Regions from separate parts of the Oceanobacillus sp. FSL W7-1309 genome, predicted to be linked through region 2. Evidence: predicted binding sites of a transcription regulator. Region 2 holds the regulator's gene; the other holds the start of a gene.
What was found. The regulator LexA, encoded in region 2, represses DNA repair genes until DNA is damaged. The targets are predictions, from matches to a motif close to CGAACATATGTTCG.
Positions count from the first base shown of each region.

Region 1: NST46_RS13885 (type IA DNA topoisomerase) is a predicted target of LexA. The motif match lies at 2,849-2,862, and genes of this name have one in related genera.

Region 1 is NZ_JBBOBX010000002.1:249,312-260,117, forward strand. It holds gene NST46_RS13870 (aminotransferase class I/II-fold pyridoxal phosphate-dependent enzyme) at 1-599, opposite strand, end outside; gene NST46_RS13875 (methionine biosynthesis PLP-dependent protein) at 596-1,714, opposite strand; SAM riboswitch class I at 1,790-1,901, opposite strand; gene NST46_RS13880 (hypothetical protein) at 2,258-2,407, opposite strand; gene NST46_RS13885 (type IA DNA topoisomerase) at 2,923-5,082, shown strand; gene NST46_RS13890 (hypothetical protein) at 5,249-5,683, shown strand; gene NST46_RS13895 (hypothetical protein) at 5,893-6,660, shown strand; gene NST46_RS13900 (SDR family oxidoreductase) at 6,661-7,365, shown strand; gene NST46_RS13905 (NAD(P)/FAD-dependent oxidoreductase) at 7,568-8,776, shown strand; gene NST46_RS13910 (VanW family protein) at 9,532-10,419, shown strand; gene NST46_RS13915 (YceI family protein) at 10,512-10,806, opposite strand, start outside.
Region 2 is NZ_JBBOBX010000002.1:548,120-558,925, reverse strand. It holds gene tkt (transketolase) at 1-1,005, opposite strand, end outside; gene NST46_RS15405 (DUF896 domain-containing protein) at 1,234-1,467, opposite strand; gene NST46_RS15400 (YneB family resolvase-like protein) at 1,644-2,282, opposite strand; gene lexA (transcriptional repressor LexA) at 2,561-3,184, shown strand; gene glnA (type I glutamate--ammonia ligase) at 3,475-4,812, opposite strand; gene NST46_RS15385 (MerR family transcriptional regulator) at 5,038-5,400, opposite strand; gene NST46_RS15380 (methionine gamma-lyase family protein) at 5,531-6,787, opposite strand; gene hflX (GTPase HflX) at 6,857-8,089, opposite strand; gene spoVK (stage V sporulation protein K) at 8,145-9,062, opposite strand; gene hfq (RNA chaperone Hfq) at 9,355-9,579, opposite strand; gene miaA (tRNA (adenosine(37)-N6)-dimethylallyltransferase MiaA) at 9,620-10,552, opposite strand; gene NST46_RS15355 (Dps family protein) at 10,575-10,806, opposite strand, start outside.

The DNA.
Region 1 (10,806 bases), 300 kb from region 2:
TTAGTTGCACTATGAAGTACAATATCTGCCCCGAGGTCTAATGGATTCTGATAAAGTGGTGTCATAAATGTATTATCGACAAACGTAAGGCAATTATTAGCCTTGGCAATTTTTACGATTCCGGTAAGGTCCGTAATATTCATACATGGATTGGAAGGTGTCTCAATATAAATCGCTTTTGTATTCGGCTGAATGGCATGAGCCGTTTCATTTAAATCGGTCATATTTACAAAGGTATGTTCAATTTGATATCGTTTCAAAACCTCTGATACGAAACGATATGTTCCGCCGTATACATCCGTTGTTACTAATACGTGATCACCAGCAGAGAGCAATAATAGTACAGAGGAAATGGCTGCCATACCAGACGCAAATCCGAATCCGTGTGAACCATTTTCCAGCTCTGCAATTTTGTCCTCCAATGCCTGACGTGTTGGATTTCCTGACCTGCTGTAATCAAACGGACCAAACGCATCAAAGCTGTTTTGGTGAAAAGTAGATGAAAGGTAAATAGGCGTATTTACCGCTCCAGTGCTTGTTTCCCCTCTCTGTGATCCATGAATGAATTTCGTTTCCACATGCCGCTTCACTTGATTCATTTCTCATCCTCCTCATTCAATTTGGATAGTGCTTGTTGTAAATCTGCTTTTAAATCCTCAACATGCTCAATACCTACAGAAAATCGGAGTAAATGATTGCTTATGCCTCGACGAATTCTTTCCTGTTCTGGTATGTCAGCATGTGTCTGCGTTGTTGGATAGGTAATAAAGCTTTCTACACCTCCAAGGCTCTCAGCAAAAACGATTAAATTTAATGAAGATAGAAATGGATCGACCCATTGTTCCTCTTTGAGAGAGAAAGACAGCATTCCACCCTTATTTGGATAAAATACATTTGAAACTGCTGGTTGCTTATTTAAAAATTTTGCTATGCTTTTTGCATTCTCTTCATGTCTTTCAACACGGAGCGCTAATGTTTTTAATCCTCTAATAAGTAGCCAAGAGTCAACAGGCGAGAGTACCGCACCAGTAGCATTATGATTCTGGGATAGCTTTTCACAGATTTCTGTTCCTTTTGCAACAACTAATCCAGCTAGTACATCGTTATGACCGCCAATATATTTGGTCGCACTGTGGATAACAATGTCTGCCCCTAACTGTAGTGGCTGTTGTAAGTAAGGTGTTAAAAAGGTATTGTCAACAATGAGTAAAAGCTTATGCTTCTGGGCTAATGTTGCGTAGCTAAGAATATCAATTTCCTGCATTAATGGATTTGTAGGTGTTTCGATAAAAAGAGCCTTCGTACGTTCATTAATTAACTGCTCCGTTTTTTCAACTGTTTCAAACGTATCGTAAGTAGTCTCAATTTGGTAGGTTTCTGCATATTGTTCGAAAATCCGATAGGTACCACCATATAAGTCTTCAGGTGCAAGGATATGATCACCTGAACGGAAAAGGGATAGTACTAATTGAATAGCTGCCATCCCCGAGCTACAGGCAAACCCCGAATCACCTGTCTCTAAGTCAGCAATACCTTCCTCTAAAATAGTTCGGGTAGGATTTTTCGTTCTTGTATAATCATATCCAGTTGACTGTCCAAGGCCTTTGTGCTGATAGGCAGTAGATAAGTAAATGGGTGGATTAATTGCGCCTGTTTTTTCATCACTCTTATTTCCTAGTTGTACGAATTTCGTTTGTAACCTGTTGTTTGTCATTTTTTTAGCCTCCAATAGAAAAAATAAAAAGAGCAACCCTCAGATAAGAAGATTGCTCTTAATAGCACAGCATTCTTCTTATCTTCTAAGCAACTTGGATAGTTGCTTACTGGAATTAGCACCGGACCGCTATCGGCTGGTTGCTGAGACATCAAAGGGCCAGTCCCTCCGTCTCTCTGGATAAGAATTAAATAGATTTATGTAATTTTTCGAAATTATATTAGTAATACCTTACATTAGAAATCTGAAAAAAGCAAGAGGCATTTCGTTTTATTGTTTTCGTTCGTAAAGCATAAAGCTGAGTTAACATTTAACCATTGACTCAGCTTTATGTGCCAGAGGATTAGTCGCACTTATCCCCCTGTGGTGAAAGCGGGCACTGACACCATGTAACAGAATGGGCGATTAAAACTAGACTACGCCCAAAGGGAGATGCTTTCTTTATCTCTTTCGTAGGAATGTTCGACCCGCCGGACCACCCGAAGTTCGGGGTGTCGTAGGTACATCGCTAAATCGGATGCTTCCGCTTTTGTTCTAAAGATGCTACCTTTTACGTTTGTTTTTCTTATTGTCTAAGTTTAGAAACTCACTATTTTCACTCGCGAATTCCGTATTATTGCCTTGCCTATTATGTTTATTGTGATTGTTTTGTTTTCCTTTATCTTTGTTTCGGTTTTTATTTTCCTCAGACATTATCGCCCCTCCTGTGAAAATTTGTGGTGATTATTTACACCAATGAGGCTAGTTTAACCATTCACTTGGAAAATATAAGCGTAATAAAAACCTAATATATTTTTGTGTATGAAAAAAGTATGATGTATTACTTATATCTGCCTTTTGATTGAAAAGATAGATGACAATATTGTTATGGCTTTAAATCTAACTGCGAAGGAAATGTATTCAATCTAATATCCAGAGGACAAAGAAATGTTAAGTAAACGAAAGCAAGATCTAGTTTTTACGTATATGGTAGAAGATTGGGCTCGTCAGAATAACTTCACGGATCGCAAAAATGTCTTTGTAGTGGTGCAGAAAAAAATATAACAGTATTTGAATGCAGCCTATCTATTCTTAGCCAAGTTCGGTATAGGAATCAATTAGAAAAAAAGTGTAATCTATGGCATAATAGTATATCGAACGAATGTTTCTAAACGAGAATAACGGAAAATTAATAGATATGGAGTTAAAGGATAGGGGATGAATTCGAATTGGGAGTCCAATTAATACTAGCAGAAAAACCATCCGTCGCAAAAAACATTGCAGACGCATTGAAAATAAAAACGAAGAAAGATGGCTATTTTGAAGGAAACAACTATATCATTACTTGGGCGTTTGGGCATCTTGTAGAGTTATACGATGCGAAAGACTATGATGGAAAAATGCGAAGCTGGAAAATGGATAATTTTCCTTTTATCCCTTCTGAATTTAAATATAAAGTAAAAAGCAATCCTCGGAATCGATCACAAACAGATGGTGGAGCTGCAAAACAGTTAAAAATAATCCATTCACTAATGAAACGAAATGATCTGGAAGCAATTATTTCAGCATGTGATTACGACCGGGAAGGGCAGCTAATCGGGGACAGTATTATCTACCGAGGTGGAGTAAAGCCGAAAGCTAGTGTATTTCGCTTGCTCTTAAACGAATGGACACAGAATGAAGTGCTGCAAGGGTTAGAAAACCTCAAACCGAACAATGCAATGCAACCATTGCGAGATGCAGGGATTAGCAGACAATGGGCCGATTGGGTTATAGGTATCAACCTAACCTCTGTTGCAACGTTAAAATATCAACAAGGAAAAAGCAAGGCGTTGAATATAGGCAGGGTACTCTTACCAACCTTAAAAATCATCTATGATCGCGATCAAGAAATAGCTAATTTCAAGCCAGAGGATTATTTTAAACTAACTGCAACGTTCCAGACTGAAGATAACCATGAATATGAAGGAATCTATATAGAAAATAAAGATGAAAAGTTTAAGAAAAAAGAAGTGTTGGAAGAAGTCCACAATTTGATTCAAAACAAACAAGCAACTATTATAGATAAGCAAGTAGAGAAGAAAAAAGAATTTCCTCCGTTTTTATTTAATTTATCCAATCTGCAGGGGTTTATAACGAATAAATATAAGGGATGGACGTCTGATAAAGTTCTAAAGGTGGCCCAATCACTTTATGAGAAAAAACTGATTACATATCCGCGAACCTCTAGTATTGCTTTAGAAGAAAGTCTGGTTGCGAAAACAGCCCACGTGTTAAAGGTGCATTCCGAGGACCTCCCATATGAAGATGAAATCAAATTTATGAAAACAAAGCGTGTCTTTAATAACGCGAAAGTGGAGAGCCATAGTGCAATCATTCCAACATATGTAAAACCGAAACGACTTTCAGCAGATGAAGGAATTGTATATTCGGCAATAAAAAACCGTTTTATAATGCAGTTTATGCCAATAGCTATATATGAGGAGACAAAGCTGGTCACGAAAGTTTTAGAAACGGATCTACGTGGTTTTTTTCATTCAAAAGGTAAAGTGCAACTTGTTGAAGGCTGGAAAAAAGTTGAGAAAATACAATCAAAAGATACGATTCTTCCGTTTGTGGGCTTAAATGAACATGTTCAATTAATTGGCTCTGAGGTCACTACGCATGTAACGAAGCCGCCAAAGCATCATACGGAAAGAACATTGCTTCGTGTTATGGAGACCTGTGGTAAAAGTTATAAAGAGGATGAAAGTGAAGAGCTAATGGGTAGTATTCTAACCGGATTTAGTATCGGGACAGCTGCAACAAGAGCAGAGACGATTAAAAAGCTGAAGGATGTAGGATATATTACTACAGAAAGTAAAAATTTACTTTGTACAGAGCTTGGCAAGCGCCTTGTTGAGACTTTTCCGGTTAAAAACCTTTTTGATTTGGAATTCACTGGACGTCTTGAGAAAGCATTGTCTGATATACAAAAAGGAAAAGCGAGCAAGCAAGAGTTCCTTCGACTAGTATTTCATTTTACAACGGAGTCGGTTGAATCAATTAAATGTGCAGAGGACGTTATTATTAACAAAGTAACCTCATCGCGCGCAACCAATGAAGTTTTAGGGACTTGTCCACAATGTGGCGGCAAGGTGACAGACGGTTTTAAAGCTTTTGGCTGCAGCAATTGGAAGAAAGGCTGTACGTTTGTGATTTGGAAAAATGATAAATATTTAGCTTCGATGCGTAAAAAGCCGACGAAGACAATGGTAAAAATGTTATTAAAAGAAAAGAAAGCCTTTGTTAAAGGCCTTACAAGTAAAGGTGGAAAAAAGTTTAACGCCTATTTAAGCTATGAAAAAAATAACAACAATGATTATTATAGCTGGAAAATGGAATTTTAACTAAGTAAATCTAAAATGGACGTAAAGAAAATGTGTAATTATCAGTTTTTAAGCTTTTAAGTGGAAAATGGTGTATACTTAATAGTAGAGGTAGCATAATTCTATAAACGGAGATCTTGAGAATTATATTTGCGATGCTAATTTTCCTCGGGACAGGATGACGAACATGAAAAAAGTTATCGTAAGTACAAAGGAGAACCTGGGTTATGGTACATTAATATGGGTAAATGCGAGCAACCGTAAAGTATATCGCAGCAGTAAAAGTATTTCTGCTGATACTTCTTTCCATAGTTATGATTCACATTTTATGGGAATGGTTGATAAGCTGTACAAAGATCAGGAAAAACATCCCCTTTTATTTAAACAGATGCTTGAAAAATCGAACCGGATTTTTGGTGTATGTTTAAACAAACGACGTAATACAGATGGTTCAAAAGACATGAAGGTTCTATTTTTCCGGGACTGGGACAGTGTTCAGGACTTTGCTGAAAATGGCTTCCCAAAACTTGTAAAAGCAGAAGTAAAGAGAAGGAAAGCAGCCAAACAAAAATGGTTGGAGAGAGGGAAGTTATTCTCAGAAACGAAAAAAATATCACAATAGAGTGAATCTTATTAGATAAGATAAGCTGTCCATCAGGTGTGTTGCCTGATAGGAACAGCTTTTTTGTTTGTATAAAAAGCAACGTACCCCTTAGAGAAGTATAACAAAACTGATAAAAAATTTGGAAATTAATCCAAATAAAGCTTACAATGGAAGAAAAGAGTTAGAATTTGATAAATATAGACAAATAATATAGGAGTGGAGTGAACGTGCGAAATAAAAAACTTATCGTTATTAATGTTTTGACATTAATCGCGTTTATTTTTGTAGTTATGATTGGAATAAACCGAATAGACGCTACAAAGGATGAATATGGGGCAATACAGGAAGAAGAAGCTGAAAAAGATGAGCTTGCAGACAAGGAATTGTTTGAACTTGAACCAAAAGAGGAGTTAAGCTTTCATACACCGGCAGCATTTATTATAAAAAGCAATGCTGGTTTACAATCTTTTCAAGAAATCGCCTTAACGCTAAAAAATAACAAACTAATAGTTGAGGCTGATGCTGCAGAAGAATCGGAAGAAGACCTGTTACAGGTTGAGGAGGAAGAAGTGGTTGATGCAGATCATTCAACTTCTAATATAATTAATGGTACGACAAATCAAGCGCCTACAAGCAATCATACTGTAGAAACGAAAATAACTACGGACCAGATTCAAAAGCCGAATAATGGGAAAAAAGACAAAACTAGAGAAAATCATCAAAGTAAAAAGAAAGAACATGATGATAAAGAAATAAAGGATGAACCAGACCAACCAAAGAATCCACATGAAGAAGAAGGACAGCCACAAAGCCCATCAGAGGAATCCGACGAAGATAATAAAGAAGTAGAAATCCCAGTTGAGACAGATGAACCGAATCCAGAAGATCCTGTGAATCCACCAGTTGATGGACCAAAACAACCAGATTCAGATTCCCCTAAAGAAATTAAAGAGAAATCGAGTGAACAAAATAGTAATTTTCAAGGAGGAATATAAATGTTGAAGCTAAAAGGAAAAACAGCAGTTGTAACAGGTGCAAGTAGTGGAATAGGAGTCGCCATTGCAAAGCAGTTGGCAAATGAAGGAGCGGATGTTGTCCTTGCAGCTCGAAGGAAGGACAAGTTAGAACAAGTTGTAAAAGAGATAAACAGCTTAGGAAAAGGCAAAGCATTAGCTGTTTCAACGGATGTTTCACAGCAGAATAATGTTGACTCAATGGTAGATTACGCGATTGAAGCTTTTGGGAAGATTGATATTTATGTGAATAATGCTGGTTTGGTTGGAGACGGTATAGTAAGAAATGAAAATGTTAAAGCATGGGAACAGATGATTGATGTGAATATTAAAGGTGTACTTTATGGTACTCATGCAGTCTTGCCAGGTATGATTGAGAGGTCTTCTGGTCATATCATTAATATTTCTTCTGTATCGGGTCAAGAAGTAACAAAGTCCACTACGGTTTATAGTGCTACTAAATTTGCTGTTCGTGCAATTTCAATGGGTTTAGAAAAAGAATTAGCAAGGACAGGGGTACGTGTAACGAATATTTCGCCAGGGATGGTTGAAACAGAAAGAAATAGTGAACGATTACCAAATGACCGAAAGCCTCTCCAGACAGACGACATAGCAAAGGCAGTCATCTATGCGTTGACGCAACCTGATTATGTAAATGTAAATGAGATCACAGTTAGACCCGTGTGATTAAAAATAAAATAGATTTTTTAAGAAAAAGTTAAGGAATATTAGCCTATTCTAAAGAAATTTGGTATTATAGCAATGTATGAGACAAGTTATGCATGGCCTTAAGCGTCGGGAAATTTAGTAATGATAAATGATTGGAAGCGCTTGTGCCGCTTGTGTTTTATGAATAATTTTAAGGAAAGTAGAAGGGTGGAAAAGATGAATGAGTAAACCAAAAATCGTTGTACTTGGAGCTGGATATGCCGGTCTCGTTGCAACAAGACGTCTATCCCAAAAACTATCCGCAGAAGAAGCGGAGATAGTATTAATTAACAAACATAATTATCATTATGAAAGTACATGGCTTCATGAAGTTGCTGCAGGTACAATTAATCCAAACCAAGCACGCTTTATGCTGACTGATGTAGTAAATCCGAAAAAAGTTCGTTTAATTTACGATACTGTACAAGAAGTAAAGAAAGACGAAAAGCGTGTTGTATTGGAAAACAGTGAAGTTTCTTACGACTACTTAATTGTTGCACTTGGATTTGTTTCAAATACGTTTGGTATTCCAGGAATGGAAGAACATGCATATGCAATTGAAGATATTGATTCAAGTCGTCTAATTGCAGAGCATATTGAATATCAATTTGCTAAATATGCAACGAATGATAATGCTAGTGAGGATAGCCTGACAATTTTAGTTGGTGGTGGCGGATTCACTGGAATTGAATTCGTTGGTGAATTAGCTGAAAAAGTACCACAGCTATGCAAGAAATATGATATTGATCGTAGTAAAGCTCGCATCATCAATGTAGAAGCAGCTCCATCTATTCTTCCTGTCTTTGACGAAGATCTTGTTACATATGCGAAAAAGTCGCTTGAAGATCGCGGTGTAGAATTTAGAATTGGTGCTCCAATTAAAGAATGTACAGAAGAAGGATTCATCGTTGGTGATGATAAAGAATTAATTAAAGCTGGAACTGTTGTGTGGACAGGCGGTGTCACTGGAAATCCTGTACTTGCAAAATCAGGTTTCGAAGTATTTAAAGGTAAAGTAAACGTTGATGCTGACTTAAGAGTTCCGGGTGTTGAGGACATCTTTATTCTGGGTGACTGCTCATGGACAATGGATAAAGAATCAGGTAGACCATACCCACCAACAGGTCAGTTAGCTACACAAGAAGGGGCAACGGCAGCTGATAATATTATTGCTTTATTACGTAACGAGCCATTGAAGGATTTTGTATTTTCTAATAAAGGTACAGTAGCATCTCTAGGTATTAGCGATGGTATCGGAAATATTCTTGATGGCACAAAATTAAGAGGTAAAGCAGCAGCAGCAATGAAAAAAGTTGTTGATGACCGTTCACTTTACATGGTAGGTGGACCAAAAACAGTTCTGAAAAAAGGTAAATTCCGTCTATTCTAGTGTGTGTTCAAAAAAGAGGCTGAAAAGGACCGAGAAGTTCGAGGCGGCGGAGTTTTGAGTACCGAGTTGCCACAGGATGTGGTGACTTCGATGTTCGACACAGGACGTGTCGGTTTTTATTTAGTCGAAGTTCCTTTATTCTCGATGTGTCATTTACACCGGACTTCTTTAACATCCTCTTCTAAGCAATTTTATCAAAATAAGCACTAAATCTGGGAGGTAGTTTCAATGAAAAAGCCATTATGCGGGTTATTGCTTGTGTTGCTATCCATTGTCGGATATCGAATTGCGAGTGATTATTTAGAAGATAATCGAGACTTTAGATAAGCGATAAAGACCATCAAAACTTTAGTTTTGATGGTCTTTCTTTATGAAATCTATAGAAGATAGAAACTTCGTACTAACTCCTCAGTTTCTATCTTCTAGTAACTTCAATAATCGCTGTCTGGGATCGCTACGGGCGAATTTTCCCTGACAAGTAGGTCACCTTGAACTCATCTCTGGCAAATAGAAAAAGAATAAGAAGAATCAACCGAGGGAAGGCTTATCAAGCAGATTAGAAAAAATAGTGAAAAATCTACTGAGATGGAAGTCAAGTCGACAACTCCATGCTTTGGAAATTAAGTTGACAGTGCTTTCCCCCTTAATGGCACATTACGACGCACTTTCTTTCAAATGTAATGATTAGCAAGTTTCTTCTCAAAAATTCAATGTCTCCCACAGGAATGAATTCATTCGTTTGATTCATACTAACGGTGGGAGGTGTTGTTTTGCGCTTGTTTTTATGTGCTTTGTTATTACTAGTAGGTACTCCGCTTTATGCCCAAGCCAGCCCTATTCAACTGAAAAACAAGGTGATTACCTTAAAAAAAGTAGAAATTGAACAGTATGGATTAGATGTAATTGATGCTTCTTTTATAGACAATAATAAATTACACAAACTTATGGATAGTCTGGAAAGTGAAGTTTACCAAGAGCCTCAGGACGCCTTTTTTAAAAAAGATGGAAGAATTATTGCTGAAAAGCTGGGAGCGGCTTTAGACAGAGATAAATTCGAGTATTTATTTAGGGAATTATATTATAGTGATAAAAATGGAAAGCTTCATGTACCTGTATTTCCAGTTTATCCTAAGGTTGACTCTGGTTTACTTAAGGAAATAAGCACAAAAGCACTTGGAAGTTATTCAACCTACTATAATCAACGTAATTCTGAGCGAACCGATAATATTGCTCTCGCTGCCGAAGCAATTAATAATACGGTTATTTTTCCTAGAGAGACATTTTCGTTTAACGAAGTAGTCGGAGAAAGAACTGTTGAAAGAGGCTATAAGAAAGCTCCCGTGATTGTAAAAGGCGAGTTGGCGGAAGATATTGGTGGCGGTATTTGTCAAGTATCATCAACGCTTTTTAATGCAGTGGATCTAAAAGGGATTCAAATTGTAGAAAGATATGCACATAGCAGACGTGTTCCATATGTACCGCTGGGAAGAGATGCAACTGTTAGTTGGTGGGGGCCAGATTTTGTGTTTAAAAATTTATATAATGAACCAGTCTTAATTCGAGCCAGTTCACAAAATGGAAGAATGCTTGTTACAATTTACTCCTCAGATACCGTAGAATATTTTAACGGAAATGCAGAATAATCTGTAAGCACTTGCTTTTTAGAGGCTAGGTTGAATATAGGTTAAAGTGAAAAGCACAAGTAACTTATGCAAGTCACTTGTGCTTTATGTGATTATCCTTGTTTGTGAAGTTCAAGTTCGAAGTGGATTTTAACATCTTCGCCAACGAGTACACCACCAGTTTCAACTGCTGCGTTCCACGTTAAACCAAATTCTTTACGGTTAATTGTTGTTGTACCACTGAAACCAGCTACAGTTGCTCCGCCCATTGGATCTTTACTTTGTCCTTCAAACGTTACGTCAAGTGTAGCAGGCTTTGTAGTTCCGCGAATTGTTAATTCACCAACAACATCATATTGATTAGAAGCTGTTTTCTTAATGTCTGTTGCAACAAATGTCATGTTCGGA
Region 2 (10,806 bases):
TCCGTTTATTGCAAGCTCAAGCTCGCCGGCTGCTTCTGGATATTTCTCTTTATACGCAGTAAACAATTCATTCCATTGTGATTCTTTTTCTGCACCATCTTGTACAATTTTTTCATTAAAATCTGCATATACTTCATCCGGAACATGGAAATCATCATGTGTCCATTTATAATATTCTTTTGTTAATACTACTTCATCTGTACCTAAAGGCGCACCATGTGAAGATGCAGAAGCAGATTTATTCGGTGAGCCATAGCCGATAATCGTTTTTACCTCGATTAATGTTGGCTGTGTTGTATTGCTTTGTGCCTCTTTAATCGCACTACGAATTGCATTTAAATCGTTTCCATCTTCTACACGAATTACTTGCCATCCATACGCTTTAAAACGCTGCTCTGTATTTTCAGAGAAGGAACGGTTTAGGTCACCATCAAGTGAAATATCATTTGAATCATATAACGCAATTAATTTACCTAAACCTAAATGTCCAGCAAGCGATGCTGCTTCGTGTGAAATACCTTCCATTAAATCGCCATCACTAACAAGTGCATACGTATAATGGTCAACAACGGATAAATCTTCTTTATTAAACTTAGCAGCTAAATGTGCTTCAGCCATTGCCATACCAACAGACATTGCAATCCCTTGGCCAAGTGGTCCAGTTGTCGCTTCTACACCATCTGTATGATTCACTTCAGGATGACCAGGTGTTTTAGAGTCCCATTGACGGAAATTTTTCAAATCATCAATTGTAAGATTATAACCAGATAAATGAAGCAAGCTGTATAAAAGCATGGATCCATGTCCAGCAGAAAGTACGAACCTATCTCGGTTAAACCATTTTGAATTCTTTGGATTATGATTCATAAAGTCCGTCCAAAGCGTATATGCCATTGGCGCAGCTCCCATTGGTAAACCCGGGTGACCTGAATTTGCATGTTCGATCGCATCAATCGACAATGTACGAATCGTATTTACTGATAACTGTTCAATCTCATGTGACATAGTTTCTTGCACCTCTCGTTTCTAAATTAATGGAGTATTCTTCTTCATTCTATAATGAAACCGGTTTTGTAACAAGTAATTCCTTCTATTTTGTTTGCTGTCCAAACAAAATAGAAGCTAACAATGAAATCTTTCGTAAATTAAAACTATTGGAGATAACACAAACAAAGAACAGCTGACCACTTATATAGTAGATCTAACTGTCCTTTATGCAAGCAAGCATTATGATTAATGCATTTTATTCCTTTTTTGTAAATCTCGAACTTTTTGTGGTGTAACATCATTTCCAGCAGGGTCAATTACTGTCATTGTTTTAAATTGGTTTTTAAAAGAACTCCGTACATTATTCAAATATTCTTCTCTTAATTGCTTTTGTTCTTTTTTTTCCTTATCGGATAAACCTTCTTCTTTAGCTTTCTTCGCCAATATATTAATACGTTCTAGTTTTTCTTTTGATAGCATAGAACGGACCTCCCACTATTTAAAATAACATTAGAAAACTTGGCATTCGTCAAGATTTCAGGCGAATGTCTTACCAAACTGCAAAGTAGTATGCATTCCTTCCTATTTGCAAAATAAAAGACAAGAATAATAATCTAATTCCTGTCTTTACATCGTACTCTACACGCTAGCGATATTCAAGTATTTCGAAATTCTTTATACCTCCGATGAACAGTTGCCTTCGAAACATTATACCCCAATCCATTTAATGTTTTTGTAATTTCATCAAAGGTAAGGTTGTTTTGACGCAGGCGGACAACTTCCTCAATCGGAAATGAAATACGATCTCTTCCTGGTGCGTGGTTAATATTGGAGAGGTTTTTACTTGGATTATAACCTTCTCGAATAGCCTTTTTCACCCCACGTTTTATTTTCATGTTGTGAATTTTTCGTTGGTATTCCTCAACAATTCCTACAATCTGCAAAACCATCGAATCTGATTCAGTTAATTCCAACTCTCCATCTTGCATCACTGTGTAGATAGGAATCTGCATTTTATTCAACTGATGAAACAGGGCAATTTTCGTATTCCCCCTACCTAGTCTTGTCTCATCCTGAATCAATAAACAATTAGCTTTGTTTGCAGAAAAATAATCGAGCATTTGAAAGATACCTTCTCGTTCAATTTGATAGCCACTCTCTTGCTCCTCAATACAATCAATAACCGTAAAATTATATTTTGCTGCAAGATTGAATAATTCTTGCTTCTGCCGAGCTAATGAAGTTTCTTGCGTTTTTTTATCTGTACTAACACGGCAGTATATCAGTGCATTCAAAACGTCGTGCCCCTTCGTAAAATATTTTACCCACTAATAATGATAGAAAAGTATAAGAACCCTAATGTTAACGCAAAAGCTACTAAATAAAAAGCATCCGTTTTTGAAATTTTTTCAAACATGATTATAGCCCCCTTTTTAAGAACGACTGTTCGATTAACAAAAGTATACTACCGAACATATGGTCTTGTCAACTTTTTTTAGAACGAATGTTTGCTTAAGTATACGTAAAATGGTAAACTATCATTAATAAATCCTATGTGAGAGGTGAAAAAGAGATGACAAAACTTTCAAAAAGACAACAAATGATTCTTGAGTTTATAAAAGATGAAGTTAGAAAAAAAGGATATCCACCGTCTGTACGTGAAATAGCAGCCGCTGTTGGTCTTGCTTCTAGTTCTACCGTTCATGGGCATCTTGAGAGAATTGAATCGAAAGGATATATTCGCCGGGATCCTACAAAACCAAGAGCAATCGAAATTATGGATCTATCAGAAGATAGTCATATACCTAAAGAAGAAGTTCGCTATGCTCCAGTGATCGGTAAGGTTACTGCAGGTATTCCAATTACTGCCGTTGAGAACATCGAGGAATTTATTCCGCTTCCTAGTACAACCGCAAGTCCTGATGATAATTTATTTATTCTGGAAATTGATGGAGAAAGTATGATAGAGGCCGGAATTCTTGATGGAGATATGGTTATTGTTAAGCAACAAAACACTGCAGATAATAGTGATATTGTTGTTGCAATGACCGATGATAATGAAGCAACAGTAAAGCGATTTTTTAAAGAAAAAGGACATATTCGCCTACAACCAGAAAACGCGACGATGGAGCCGTTAATTTATCAAAATGTCACGATTTTAGGAAAAGTAATCGGCTTGTACCGAAATATTCATTAATCTATCGGCACGGCCGGAATAATATTCCAATATATACGTATTCAATAGCCCTATCACAAAAAGTGTTGGGCTTTTTTCTATTCGTTATCCTTCAAGACGTTTTATAAACAATATAAATACCGTTCACACTTATGTATGAACGGTATTTGGAACTAATCGTTATATGAAGTTTATTAAAAGGAGTTACAATACATCACTCCGATAATTTGGTGATTATTTCGTGGGTACATGCCAAATATCAAGCATTGAACTTCACTAAATATTTAACCGCACTCACCAAATAAACACGCTTAATAATTTGTTAGATACTGCTCTCTCTCCCATGGGTGAACAGTTGTTCTGAACATATCCCATTCAATTTCCTTCGCTTCAATAAAGTGTTCAAATAAATGCTCACCTAGTGCTTCAACAAGTACTTCATCTTTCTTAAGTTCAGTTAGTGCATCCATTAACGTAGCAGGTAAATCTTTAATACCATTTGCTTCGCGTTCTGCTTTATCCATTACATAGATGTTACGATCAATCGAAACTGGCGGCTCCATCTTATTTTCCACTCCATCTAAGCCAGCAGCTAACAATACAGAAAGTGCCAGATATGGGTTTGCGGCTGGATCTACACTGCGAACCTCAATACGAGTGCTTAACCCTCTAGATGTTGGAATTCGAATTAATGGACTACGGTTTGATCCAGACCAAGCAACATAACAAGGTGCTTCGTATCCAGGAACTAATCGCTTATAGGAATTTACTGTTGGATTTGTAACAGCTGTAAAATGCGTTGCATGTTCTAATATTCCAGCAAGGAATTGAAATGCAGTTTTACTTAATTCCATATCACCACTTTTATCAAAAAAGGCATTCTCTTTACCGGAAAACAATGACATATTCACATGCATTCCAGAGCCATTTACTCCGAATAATGGTTTTGGCATAAAAGTTGCATGCAGATTATGCTTTCTTGCAATTGTTTTAACAACTAATTTAAAAGTTTGAATATCATCTGCATGCTTGATCGCATCAGAGTATTTAAAGTCAATTTCATGTTGCCCTGGAGCTACCTCATGGTGAGAAGCTTCAATCTCAAAGCCCATTTCTTCCAACTCCAAAACGATATCCCGACGGCAGTTTTCCCCTAAATCTGTTGGTGCTAAGTCAAAATATCCACCATGATCATTTAATTCAAGTGTTGGCTCACCATTTTCATCCAGTTTGAACAAAAAGAATTCAGGTTCAGTCCCAATATTAAATGCAGTGAATCCTAACTCTTCCATTTTCTTTAGGTTACGCTTCAAGTTGTATCTCGGACATCCAGAAAACGGTGTTCCATCAGGATTATAAATATCACAAATAAAACGAGCTACCTTTCCTTTTTCTGAAGTCCATGGGAACACTACAAACGTATCCAAGTCTGGATGTAATTGCATATCCGATTCTTCAATACGAACAAAGCCTTCAATCGATGAACCATCAAACATCATTTTATTATCCAAAGCTTTATCTAGTTGACTTAGCGGGATTTCGACGTTTTTGATAGTTCCAAGCATATCCGTAAATTGCAAACGGATAAACTTAACGTTTTCCTCTTTAATTTGCTTCTTGATTGATTCCTTTGTAAATCTCTCTCCCATACTTGCTTCTCCTCCTAAAAATATATTATAAATATGCTGCGGGAAGCTCCTGAAAAACGTCGTTAAATATCATTGCTTCCCTTACCATACTTAACACCTTTTTCATTAGATGCTTGGTATTCGTAAAGGCTATTCTTAGAAACTAATTCATCAAATTCTAAGAAAACCCAACACTTGTGCAAGCCTCTTGAGAACAACTGTACAGTTAGGAAATTTTAAGCTTACCTAACTGCGAAAAAATCTTGAAAGTTCGCCTTGTCGCAAGCTTGTTCTTCCCAGTCTACCAGCTTCACTTAACTCATGTTTTAAAATTTTTCGAAGTTCTTTATCAGATATATCCGATTTCTGCTCAACCTTCTCCTCAACGATTACTTCCCCCTTAAGCAAAAGCTTTATCCCGGCTAGATTCAAGCCTTTATCTAAAAGGTCCTTAATTTCTAAAAGTTTGTCAACATCATTGAAGGAAAACAAACGTTGATTGCCAGAGGTTCGTTCCGGTGTGATTAATTCATTTTCTTCATAATATCTGATTTGTCTCGCTGTTAGTTCAGTTAGTTTCATAACTATACCAATTGAGAACAAGGGCATCGAACGACGATCTTGATCATTCAAAAGATAACCCCCTAAGCTTTTATAACAACATTATAAATTATGTAAGGTATCCTGTCAATTATATGTCAGGAATTCTAACATCGTTTTTCATAGAAACTCTTTATAGTCATTCTATTCCCTTTTTAACCGGTAAAAAACCTTTATCCAATAATGCTTTTACGGATTCTTTTAAAGCGATTTTCACATGAGAATAGGTTAATCCTCCTTGAACAAATGCTGTAAAGGGCTCTCTTATTGGGCCATCTGCTGATAGTTCAATGCTTGCACCTTGAATAAATGTACCAGCGGCCATAATGACCTCATCCTCATATCCCGGCATTTCGCTAGGGTACGGTGTAACAAAGGAATTTACTGGAGAATATTGCTGGATGGCCTGACAAAAAGCTATCATTTGATCCGCTTCTTTAAAGGTTACCGATTGAATTAAGTCTGTTCGTTTCTCCTTATAACCTGGTGATGTTTGAAACCCGACCAACTCCAGAAAACGCGCGGTTAACACTGCTCCCTTTAACGCTTCCCCAACAATATGTGGTGCAAGGAAGAACCCTTGATACATTTCTTGAAGCATGTTCATCGTAGCACCGGTCTCTTTACCAAGTCCTGGAGCTGTTAAACGATTCCCGCATTGGTGTATTAAATCCGCTTTCCCAACAATATATCCACCAGCTCGTACAATGCCACCACCTGGATTTTTAATTAAAGAACCAGCCATAATGTCTGCCCCAACCTGAAGTGGTTCCTTATCTTCCACAAATTCACCATAGCAATTATCAACAAAAACAATAATGTCTTGATTGATTTCCTTTACAAAACGAACCATTTCACCAATTTGGTCAATTGTAAAAGATGGTCTTTCATCATATCCTTTCGAACGCTGGATACCAATAACCTTTGTTTTCTCATTGATTGCATGTTTTACCTTTCTATAATCAATTGAACCATCAGCCGTCAGTGAAACTTCATTATAATTAATATGAAAATCCATTAAGGAGCCCGCATTATTTCCTCGTTTACCGATTACTTCTTCCAACGTATCATAAGGTTTTCCAGTTATATAGATTAATTCATCATTCGGTCGCAACAACCCGAATAAAGCTGTGGAAATCGCATGTGTCCCGGAGACGATTTGCGGACGAACGAGTGCATCTTCTCCGCCAAAGACATCCGCATAAACAGCTTCTATCCCCTCTCGCCCTAAATCATCATATCCATAACCAGTCGTCGAATTAAAATGACTATCGCTAATCCGATTTTTTATAAAAGCATCGAGTACTTTCTTTTGATTCATTTCTACAATCTTATTAATTTCTTTAAATCGCTCTCCACAATTTTCTTCTGCTTGTGTTATCCAATTTTCTATCATCTGTTTTTGTTTCTCCTCTTCTAGCTGTTCATTTGTAAAAAGTAATGTCGACTACATTTAATTCATTTTCTATAATAAGAAATGATTCAATGCATGGTCTTTTCTTATAGACCCTTCAATCAAATATTTATTTTTATCTTCATCAAACTGTTTACAAGTAATAATTGTCTCTTTCGTAAGTTTATTGATTAAATTGCCTTGATCGGGATTTAATTCAACCGAATAAGGTTGCCACTGTTCTTTAAGCATGTCTTCCACCTTTTGCAAAACCAACTCATTGTCCTTTTTATCGTATGCACTTACTAACAGGTATGGATGATTCTCTGGTATAAAGTCCCCTTCCACCATATCTCTTTTATTATACAGTGTCAGCATCAGTAAATGATTTGCCTCAAGCTCTTCAAGCAAACGATTTACAGTATCCTGCTGCTGCACTTGGTCCGGATGGGATGCGTCTACTACATGTAATAAAAAATCTGACTCAACGACTTCTTCTAATGTTGACCTGAAGGAAGCAATTAATGCTGTTGGAAGCTCCTGAAGGAATCCAACTGTATCTGTCATAAGCAGTTCAAACCCTGAAGGCAAACGAACCTTTCTCGTTAATGGATCTAATGTTGCAAATAAGAGATCTTCCTCAAGTGAGTCACTCATCGTTAATCGGTTAAATAATGTTGATTTTCCTGCGTTGGTATAGCCTACAATCGCTATTTGGAAAGTAGCATTATTTTTTCTTCTTTTACGGTACTGTGTTCTTTGGTTAACAACTTGCTTTAATCTGCTCTTAATATCATCGATACGCTTATTTATATGTCTTCGGTCCGTTTCCAGTTTTGTTTCCCCTGGACCTCTTGTCCCGATTCCGCCCCCAAGTCTTGACATTGCCACTCCTTGACCATGTAACCTCGGCAGCATATATTCTAGCTGAGCGAGCTCAACCTGCAGTTTCCCTTCCTTCGTTCTCGCACGCATTGCAAATATATCAAGGATAAGCTGACTGCGATCAATAATCCTTACTCCAAGAAGGTCTGTCAAGTTTCTTAATTGTCCTGCCGAAAGCTCATCATTCGACAGGACGAGATCGATTTCCACTTCTTCCATAAACGCAATCATTTCGTGCACTTTTCCCTCACCAATATATGTAGCAGGGTGGATACGATTTCTATTTTGAGTCATAACCTTTTCTACCGTTCCACCTGCAGTTTTGCTTAATGAGATTAATTCTTCTAATGAGGAAGAAAAAAGTTCATCACTTTGTGTCTTTTGTTTTACTGCGATAATTAGTATTTTTTCTTTAGACATTTGTAACCTCTTTCTTTTATGTCTTGCTTTTGTATTTCCATCATAACAAAGAACGTTAATCAGGGTCTAATTGTAGGTCATTTCCAGTAAGTTGAATCAAATCTTTCGTTGTATAAGTCGCTTGCTCTAAAACACGCACTGCATGTAATCGAATTGCACGCTCAATCACATTTCGTACATACCTTGCATTGGAAAAATTTCTGTTTTTCTCATAGAGCTTTTTATATAGATGATTTCGCAGCTCCCTTTCTGCTTCTTTTGTTAGGTTATATTCCCGAAGCGATGCCATCTGCTTCGCGATCTCCATCAATTGATTTACCTCATAGTTTGCAAACTCAAGGATAAAAGGAAATCTGGACTCCAAACCAGGATTAAATGTTAAAAAGCGGTCCATCTCATACGGATAGCCAGCCAAAATAAGGACAAAGTCATCATGATTATCCTCCATATGCTTTACTAAGGTGTCAATCGCTTCTTTACCGAAATCCTTTTCTCCACCACGCGCTAAGGAATATGCTTCATCAATAAATAGTATGCCACCCATCGCTTTCTGAATAATTGCTCGCGTTTTTTGCGCTGTTTGACCAATATATTCCCCTACAAGATCAGCTCTTTCAGCCTCTATAAAATGCCCTTTGGAAAGAATATTCATATCATAATACATTTTAGCCAGTTTTCTAGCTACCGTCGTTTTACCTGTGCCAGGGTTACCTTTAAAAAGCATATGCAATACTTGCTTCGAGCTTTTTAATCCCATTTCTTTCCGTTTTTCATTCATTAAGATTGTTGCATAAATTTCCTTTATCGTCTGCTTCAAATTATTCATTCCAACAAATGAAGAAAAAGCAGCATCAACCTTGTTGAACGGACTGTTTTCGATTGATAGTGGTTTTGCGTTTGGTATAGTATCTTTTCGTTCCTGTAAAATTATATTAATCTTTCCATTTTTATATCCTTGCATCTGTGTCACTATGAAATCACCCCTTATTCCATCCCATTATACGCAAACAGGAAGATATGCGTGACAATAGCCCAGCATATGGTATTTCAAATGCAACATGATTTTATAAAAAATGAAGTCATGTAACCACTAAAGTCATTTTAATCGCAATCCAATCGAACAGTTACGCTTCTTAATATGTCGCCATTTATATCATTTATGTACCAGTACAACCACATCAATTGATTACATGAGGTGTGTCTCTAAATATTTCCACCTCTAAAAGCAGGAAAACGGACGCTTCAATTAGCGTCCGTTACAATAGCTATTCTTTATCCAAAGTTACATTTTTAACTGGAGCAAAGGTTGAGATAGCATGTTTAAAAATAAGCTGCTGTTTACCATCCGTTTCTACTAAAACTGTAAAATTGTCAAATGCTTTAACAATACCCCTCAATTGAAAGCCATTTGTTAAAATCACAGTAACTGAAATATGATTCTTTCTCAATTGGTTTAAGTATTGATCCTGAATATTGACTGATTGCGCCATCAAACTTCCTCCTCTTTTCTATCTGTATGTATTAATTCTATCATTTTTTCAAAATTCCTGCTAATTCCTCGAAAATTAATGTAAAATCTTCATCAATTGTGGAAGGAGTTACAGAATACCATGTAACATCCATTTTGTTTTTGAACCATGTATATTGTCTTTTTGCATATCTTCTTGAATTTCGTTTCAGCAATTCAACCGTTCCCTCTAAACTTTGTTCACCTTTAAAGTAGCTGATCCATTCCTTATAACCGATCGCTTTCATCGATTGACAGCTGGCATATCCTTCATCATACACTTTTTTTACTTCTGTTTTTAAACCTTTCTCAATCATTTGATCTACTCGATCGTTGATTCGCTCATATAATAGCGCTCTTGGCATTTCTAATCCAAGCAATATCGGGTTATAAGGTGATTCCATCACTTGGTTTTTTTCGTATTCACTCATTGTCATTCCAGTTGTTTCATAGATTTCCAATGCACGAATAACCCGTCGGTGGTTATTTGGATGAATTTTCTTAGCTTGCTCTGGATCAATTTGCTCTAGCCGCTGATATAACGGCATAATTCCTTCTAACTCAACTATTTCCTCCATCTCTTTAGTAAGTAGAGGGTCCCTTTTACGATCTGAAAAATTATAATCATAAAGGGCGGCCTGTATATACAATCCACTCCCACCAACAATAATCGGCAACTTTCCTCGTGCTGTAATTTCAGCAATGTATTGCTGTACCAGCGCCTTAAAATCAGCAGCAGAGAAGTCCTCATCTGGCCCTCTTATATCAAGCATATGATGCGGAATACCTTGCATTTCCGCCTGCTTAATTTTTGCTGTACCAATATCTAGTCCTTTGTATACTTGCATAGAGTCTCCGCTGATAATTTCACCATTAAATCGTTTTGCAAGCTCAATGCTTAATTTTGTTTTGCCAACAGCGGTCGGTCCCATAATTGCGACTACATTTTTTTTCATAGTATTCCCCTAAATTACGTTTTTATTCATAAGCTGTATAAGCCTTTAACATCCAGACATCTTTCTCTAGCTGGCCTTGTAATGTTATTAACAAATCTGATGTTGGTTCATCATTTAATTCCCCAGCAAGCGGAATGCCTGTCTGTTTCATTTCCGATATGATTTGAGCGAAATCGTGAATTAATTGTTGGATGATCTCTTCCTCTTTATCATCTGCGTTAGCTTCATCCAATGTTGCTTCTTTTAAATATTTG